DNA from 2 places in the Paludibacillus litoralis genome. Region 1 is predicted to be linked to the other one. Evidence: riboswitches for the same ligand, from Rfam matches in the RefSeq annotation. Region 1 holds a riboswitch; the other holds the start of a gene.

What was found. Region 1 has a riboswitch for glycine ahead of gcvT (glycine cleavage system aminomethyltransferase GcvT). Riboswitches for the same ligand answer to the same signal wherever they lie in the genome.
Region 2: another riboswitch for glycine. It lies ahead of WG921_RS00860 (D-amino acid dehydrogenase); the one in region 1 lies ahead of gcvT (glycine cleavage system aminomethyltransferase GcvT).

The regions. Positions count from the first base shown of each region.
Region 1 covers NZ_JBBHER010000003.1:177,851-181,252, forward strand. Annotated here, with positions in the region: gene WG921_RS05335 (cytochrome P450) at 1-695, shown strand, start outside; gene WG921_RS05340 (DUF6635 family protein) at 744-1,724, shown strand; glycine riboswitch at 1,791-1,888, shown strand; glycine riboswitch at 1,893-1,955, shown strand; gene gcvT (glycine cleavage system aminomethyltransferase GcvT) at 2,030-3,154, shown strand; gene gcvH (glycine cleavage system protein GcvH) at 3,176-3,402, shown strand, end outside.
Region 2 covers NZ_JBBHER010000001.1:191,440-194,841, reverse strand. Annotated here, with positions in the region: gene leuB (3-isopropylmalate dehydrogenase) at 1-851, opposite strand, end outside; gene WG921_RS00865 (hypothetical protein) at 941-1,714, opposite strand; glycine riboswitch at 1,817-1,907, shown strand; gene WG921_RS00860 (D-amino acid dehydrogenase) at 2,045-3,262, shown strand.

The DNA of each region.
Region 1 (3,402 bases):
AGGCGATGATCGACGGCTGCGCCAATTATGTCGGCGACCCCGAAGTGGCGGCGCGCTGCGATTGGGGAACCGGACTGATCGACGAGCACATCACCCGAACGATCCCCGCGAAGCGGGCGGCGCCCGACCCGTCGATCCTCTCGGTCCTCATGCGGGCCGGGCAGCCGATGGCGCAGATCCGGGCGAACATCAAACTGGTGATCTCCGGCGGCCAGAACGAGCCGCGGGACGCCATCGCCGGCGCCGCCTGGGCGCTTCTGAGCCATCCGGAGCAACTGGATCTGGTGCGGCGCGGCGAGGTGGATTGGACCCGGGTCTTCGCGGAATATGTCCGCTGGATGTCGCCGATCGGCATGTCGCCGCGCCGGGTCGCGCGCGATTTCGAGTTTGACGGCGTGCGCTTCGAGCCGGAGGAGCGGGTCTTTTTCATGTTCGGCGCCGCCAACCGCGATCCCGCGCATTTCACCGCGCCGGAGCGGTTCGACGTCACGCGCGACGCATCCGCCCATATCGCCTTCGGGGCGGGGCCGCATTTTTGCGCCGGCGCCTGGGCGGCGAAGGCGCTGGTCTCGGAGGTGGCGCTGCCGACGCTTTTCGAGCGGTTGAAGGGCCTCCGCCTGAACGGAGAGGCGAAAATCGGTGGATGGGCGTTCCGGGGGCCGCTCTCGGTCCCGGTCGCGTGGGACGCGGCCTGAGTCCTTTGCGCAGGCGGCGCCGCGCGCCCATATTCCGGAGTGATGGCTGTGGATGACGCCCCCTTCGCCGCGACGCCCGGCGCGCCGGAGCCCGGCCCGACGCCCGACGAGGTGCGCGCGGCGGTGGTCGCGGCCGCGCGCCGTTATTTCGATGAGCGCCGCGCCCGCGTGGACGGGTTCGTCGACCAGTGGTTCACGATCCGCGGCTCGCTCCGGCTGCATCGGCACGCGCTCGGCTGGGACATCGCGCGGGCGCCGGCGAACCTTGCGCTGGCGCCGGTCTTCGCGAGCGCGCGGCTGACGGCGGCGCTCGCCGCCGCCGCGAAACGGCGGCGAACGGCGGGCTGGCTCCGCTCGCGCCGGATCATGTTGGAGACGGCGGTGATGCGGGAGGTGCGGCGGCTGATTCTGGTCGAGCTTCTGGAATTGCCGCCCGATGGCGCCGGCGACGACGCGCTGGCGGCGGCGATCACCGCCGATCCGGCGATCCGCCGGATGCTGGCGGCGGCGGAGCGCGGCGGGCCGGGCCGGGCCGCGCTCCATGCCGGGCTTTCCGAATACGCCGGCGCGCGCGCCGCGGTCGCGGAGATGACCACGGCGCTGGCGACGGTCGGCGCGGGGGCGGCGGTTTTCCAGAAGTTGACGCCGGGAGCGCTCTCGCTCGGACCGGCGCTCGCCGCGGCGATGACGCAGAGCGCGGCCGTCGCGGCGTTTCCGCTCGGCGCGGCCGCAGGGTCGCTCTGGTACGGCGTGATGACGCCGGCGGTTCCCGTGTCTCTGGTGGCGGGGGTGACGGCGGGGCTTGCGGCCTCGGCGTCGGTTCTCGCGGCTTTCGCCGGGGTGGTGGCGGATCCGGTGCAGCGCGGGCTTGGTCTGCACCGGCGGCGGCTTCTCCGGCTGATCGACGCGCTGGAGCGGCAGTTTGTGGAGGGGGAGGCCGCGGGCTTCGTCGCGCGGGAGCATTACGTCGCGCGGTTGCTCGACCTGATGGACGCGGGCGCCGCCGCCGCGCGGGGGCTTCGCTTCTGAACCCGCGACGTCGCCCTTTGGGCATTAACGCTCTTGCCAGATCCGGCGCCGCCGGATTACCGTCTGCATGTCGGATTGGGAGAAGCTGGCGGGTTTGATCTCGCCGGTGCCGAAGGAGCAACCGCCCCGGTAAACTCTCAGGCGCAAGGGACCGGCCCGACACGAAGACTCTGGAGAGAAACGCGGACGCGTTCGCCGAAGGGATAACGATCTCAGGCGCAAGGGACAGAGGGGGCGTCGATGTGAACGGGCGCGCCCGTTTGGAAAACGATGCCGGAACTCCGGCCAGTGATGGAAGTGATGCGATGAGCGATTTGTTTCGGACACCGCTTCATGATCTGCACCTTCGGCTCGGAGCCAAGCTCGTGCCGTTCGCAGGTTATGAAATGCCGGTCCAGTATCCGACCGGGGTGATGAAGGAGCACCTTCACACCCGCGCCGCCGCCGGGCTGTTCGATGTCAGCCATATGGGGCAGGTGATCGTGCGCGCGCCCTCCGGTCGCGCCGCCGACGCCGCGGCGGCGCTGGAGGCCCTGGCGCCGGTGGATCTTCTGGCGTTGGCCGAGGGGCGTCAGCGCTATGCGCTGTTCACGAACGCCGCCGGCGGAATTCTCGACGATCTGATGGTGGCGAACCGGGGGGATCATCTCTTTCTCGTGGTCAACGCCGCGTGCAAGGCGAATGATGTCGCGCACATGCAGGCCAATCTCGACGGCGCGGAGGCGACCGAGTTGACCGACCGCGGGCTTCTGGCGCTGCAGGGCCCGGCGGCGGAGGCGGTGCTGGAGCGTCTCGTCCCCGGAGTGGCGGCGATGCGCTTCATGGACTCGGCCAGTTTCGACTGGCGCGGCGCGGAGGTCTGGATCTCCCGCTCCGGCTACACCGGCGAGGACGGCTTCGAGATCTCCATGCCCGCCGACCGCGCGGAGCCGCTGGCGGAAGCCCTTCTCGCCGAAGAGGAGGTCTGGCCGATCGGGCTCGGCGCGCGCGACAGTCTGCGTCTTGAATCCGGGCTTTGTCTCTATGGCCACGACATGGACGAGACCGTGAATCCGGTCGAGGCGGGGCTGCAATGGGCGATCCAGAAGGCCCGCCGCCCCGGCGGCGCGCGCGAGGGCGGTTTTCCCGGCGCGGCGCCCATCTTCGCGGCGCTCGCCGAAGGGCCGTCGCGCTGTCGCCGCGGGCTCCTGCCCGAGGGCCGCGCGCCGATGCGCGAAGGCGTGGAGATATACGCCGCGGCGGAGGGCGGCGCGCCGATCGGCCGGGTGACCTCCGGCGGCTTCGGCCCTTCGGTCGAAAGACCGATCGCGATGGGATATCTGCCGCCCGATATCGAGGAAGGCGCGACCGTCTATGGCGAAGTTCGCGGCCGCAGGCATCCCGCTCAGGTCGCGCCGCTTCCGTTCAGAACATCAACCTACAAACGCTGAGGAACACCGTCCATGTCGAACATCAAATACACCGAGAGCCATGAATGGCTTCGCGTCGAGGGCGATCACGCCGTGGTCGGCGTCACGACCTACGCCGCCGAACAGCTTGGCGACGTGGTTTTCGTCGAGCTTCCCGAAGTGGGGACTTCCGTCTCTCAGGGCGATGAGATCGTCGTCATCGAAAGCGTCAAGGCCGCCTCGGGGATCGAGGCGCCGGTGGATGGCGAGATCGTCGAGGTGAACGACGC
Region 2 (3,402 bases), on a different contig from region 1:
TCATAGAGCGCTTTCGGCCGTCCGCTCGCCATCGGCGCGCCGAGCGAGGCCGAAGGCAACATGCCGAGCGATCCGGTCAGCATCGCCGCGACATCGGAGAGGATGTCGCCAAAAAGGTTGTCGGTGACGATCACGTCGAACTGCTTGGGCGCGCGGACAAGCTGCATCGCGCCGGCGTCGGCGTACATGTGGCTGGTCTCGATATCCGGATATTCCGCATCGGCGATCTTCTGGACTTCGTCGCGCCAGAGCACGCCGGACTCCATCACGTTCGCCTTCTCCATCGAGCAGAGCTTGCCCCGGCGCTTCCGCGCCAGTTCGAACGCCGCGCGCGCGACGCGCTGGATCTCGGACGTGGTGTAGCGCTGGGTGTTGATCCCGACCCGCTCATTGCCTTCGGTGAAGATGCCGCGGGGCTCGCCGAAATAGAGGCCGGAGGTCAGCTCCCGCACGATCATGATGTCGAGCCCGGCGATCACATCATGCTTGAGCGAGGAGGCTTCGGCGAGCGCGTCGAAGCAAACCGCGGGGCGGAGATTGGCGAATAGATCCATCTCCTTGCGAAGCCGCAGGAGCCCGCGCTCCGGTTGCAGAGAGAAATCCAGCGATTCATATTTCGGGCCGCCGACCGCGCCGAGGAGAACCGCGTCCACCGCCTGCGCGCGCGCCATCGTGTCGTCATGAAGCGGGGTGCCGTAGGCGTCGTAGGCGGCGCCGCCCACCAGATCCTCGCTCACATCGAAGCCGATCCCCTTTTCCGTCTCCAGCCAGCCGATCACGCGGCGGACCTCGGTCATCACTTCGGGGCCGATCCCGTCGCCGGGCAGGATGAGAATGGAGGGCTTGGGCATGGCGCGTTTCCTCTGGTTTACCGTGCGGATCGCGTACCCACCCGGCAGGCCAAGGTCAAGATGAAGGGCGAATGGGGCGGGCCGCCGCCTCAGCCGAGAGACTCCAGCCAGTTGGCGAGTTCGGTGGTCCGATAGGCGGGATCGAGAAGGTCCGCGTTGATCCGATGCTTCACGATCAGCCGCGCATGCGCCACCGGATCCTGCGCCGCCAGCGCGATTTCGCGCGCGGCGCGGGGGGCCTGGCGCTTCAGCCAGAACGCAAGGTCGAAAAGCGTCGCCTCCGGCTGATACCGGCAGCCCCAGAACCGGACCCCGCCCACATCATACGCCAACGCGACCGGCGCGCCGGCGGCGTCGACCGCCGCGATCTCCGCGCCCGAAGGCGGCCGCGCCACCGCCTCGCCGCCCCGCATGGGCGCGTCGAACCGGCGCCGCCGCCCGCCTGTCAGCGGATGCTCCAGCGGCCGGATCCCGCGAGCGACGCCGCTTTCCGGCCCTGGCCCGACGGCCGCGCCAAGAAGCGCCGCGCCCGACAACATGCCGCGCCCGGAGCCGAAAACCGGCCGCCCGGCCCGAAAGGCGCGGGCGCAGAAGGCGGCGACCGGCCCCGCCCCCGCCTCCCCCGCATCCGGCGCGCGCCCCGAGCCCGCGATCGCCACGCCATCGAACGCCGCGAGGTCGACCGCCGCCGGATCATGGTCCGAAAACCAGGGCTCGACATAGGCGAAACGCGAGTCGGGGGCGATGACGGAGAGCGCCCGGGCGAGCCTGCGCGCGCCGGTCGCGCCCGCGCCGCGCTTCGCGCCAAGCGCAAGCTCGGGCGGATCGCCCTCGACGATCAGAAGTTGGAGATCGGGTTTCACTTCGGACCCTCTTGCTTTAAAGTCACAATCGGACTCTATCCGCCGCAGGCTCCGGATATCTATTGCGAAACGCAGGCGCTCCCCCTATCCGGGCGGCGTGTATACGTCGTGACGGGAGAGTGCGGGTCATGCCCCGCCGCCGAAGGAGCAACCGCCCCGGAATCTCTCAGGCGCCAGGGACCGGCGCGACGTCGGAACTCCGAAGAGTGGCCGAATGCGGCCCGCCGAAGGAGCACCCCCGCGCGGCGCGCCGCAAGGGGCAAACTCTCAGGCAAAAAGACGGAGGGGGCGTGGCGGCGATGGGCCGCATACGCCCGAGGAGCGTTCAACATGACTCATATCGCAGTGATCGGCGCCGGCGTGGCCGGGGTCACGACCGCTTACGAGCTGTCCCGGCTCGGCTTCGAAGTGACGGTGTTCGACCGCCGGCGCTACGCGGCGATGGAGACCAGCTTCGCCAACGGCGCCCAGCTCTCCGCATCCAACGCCGAGACCTGGACCCAGTGGAGCATGGTCCTGAAAGGGTTGAAGTGGATGTTCCGCCGCGATGCGCCGCTTCTGGTCAGCCCGCGCCCCGAATGGCGGAAGCTGAAATGGATGGCGGCGTTCATCGCCCAGATCCCGAATTATCGCGCCAACACCATCGAGACCGTGCGCCTCGCGCTGAAATCGCGCGAAGCGCTCTACGAGACCGCCGAGCGGGAGGGCATCGATTTCGATCTCGAAAAGCGCGGCATCATGCATTTCTACTCGACCGAGGCGGATTTCGCCCACGGGAGGAAGGTCAATGAATTGCTCGCCGAAGGCGGGCTGGAGCGGCGCGAACTGGCGGGGCACGAGTTGCGCCAGATCGAGCCTGCGCTCTCGGGCGACTTCGTCGGCGGATTCTTCACCCCGTCCGACAGCACCGGCGACATCCACAGCTTCACCATGCGGCTGGCCGAGGTCTGCGCGCGCCAGGGCGCGACGTTCCGCTTCGGCACGCCGGTCGCCTACGCCGGGCGCGACGGCGACATGCTGCGGTTCACCTCCGAAGCCGGCGAGGATTTCCGGTTCGACGGCGTGGTGGTCTGCGCCGGCGTCTCCAGCCCGGAGATCGCGCGCGCGCTCGGGGACAAGGTGAACATCTATCCGGTGAAGGGCTATTCGATCACCATCGACCTCCCCGACGAGCGGAGCCGCGCCGCGGCGCCCTGGGTCAGCCTGCTCGACGATCGCGCCAAGATCGTCGCCAGCCGGCTCGGAGAGAACCGCCTCCGCATCGCCGGCACCGCGGAGTTCAACGGGCTCAACCGCGATATCCGCGCCGACCGGATCGAGCCGCTGACGAAATGGAGCGAGACGTATTTCCCCGGCGTCTCCACCGAACACGCGACGCCCTGGGCGGGGCTCCGCCCGATGCTGCCCTCGATGCTGCCGCGGGTCGGCTCCGGGCGCGCGAAAGGCGTCTTCTACAACACCGGCCACGGCCATCTCGGCTGGACCCTGTCCTCCGCGACGGCGCGGATCGTGGCCGAGGTGGTGAGGGGATCCTACGCGCAGGACTGATGAGCGGACGCCGCGCCGGGGCGGGACCATGAGAGAGACGCGCGTCCCGCCCCCGACGGCTATTCCCAAGGCCAGGTTATGGATATACCAATCCCGTATACGTCTGGCCGCTGGGTGAGATCCGCCTCGAACGCGCGGGT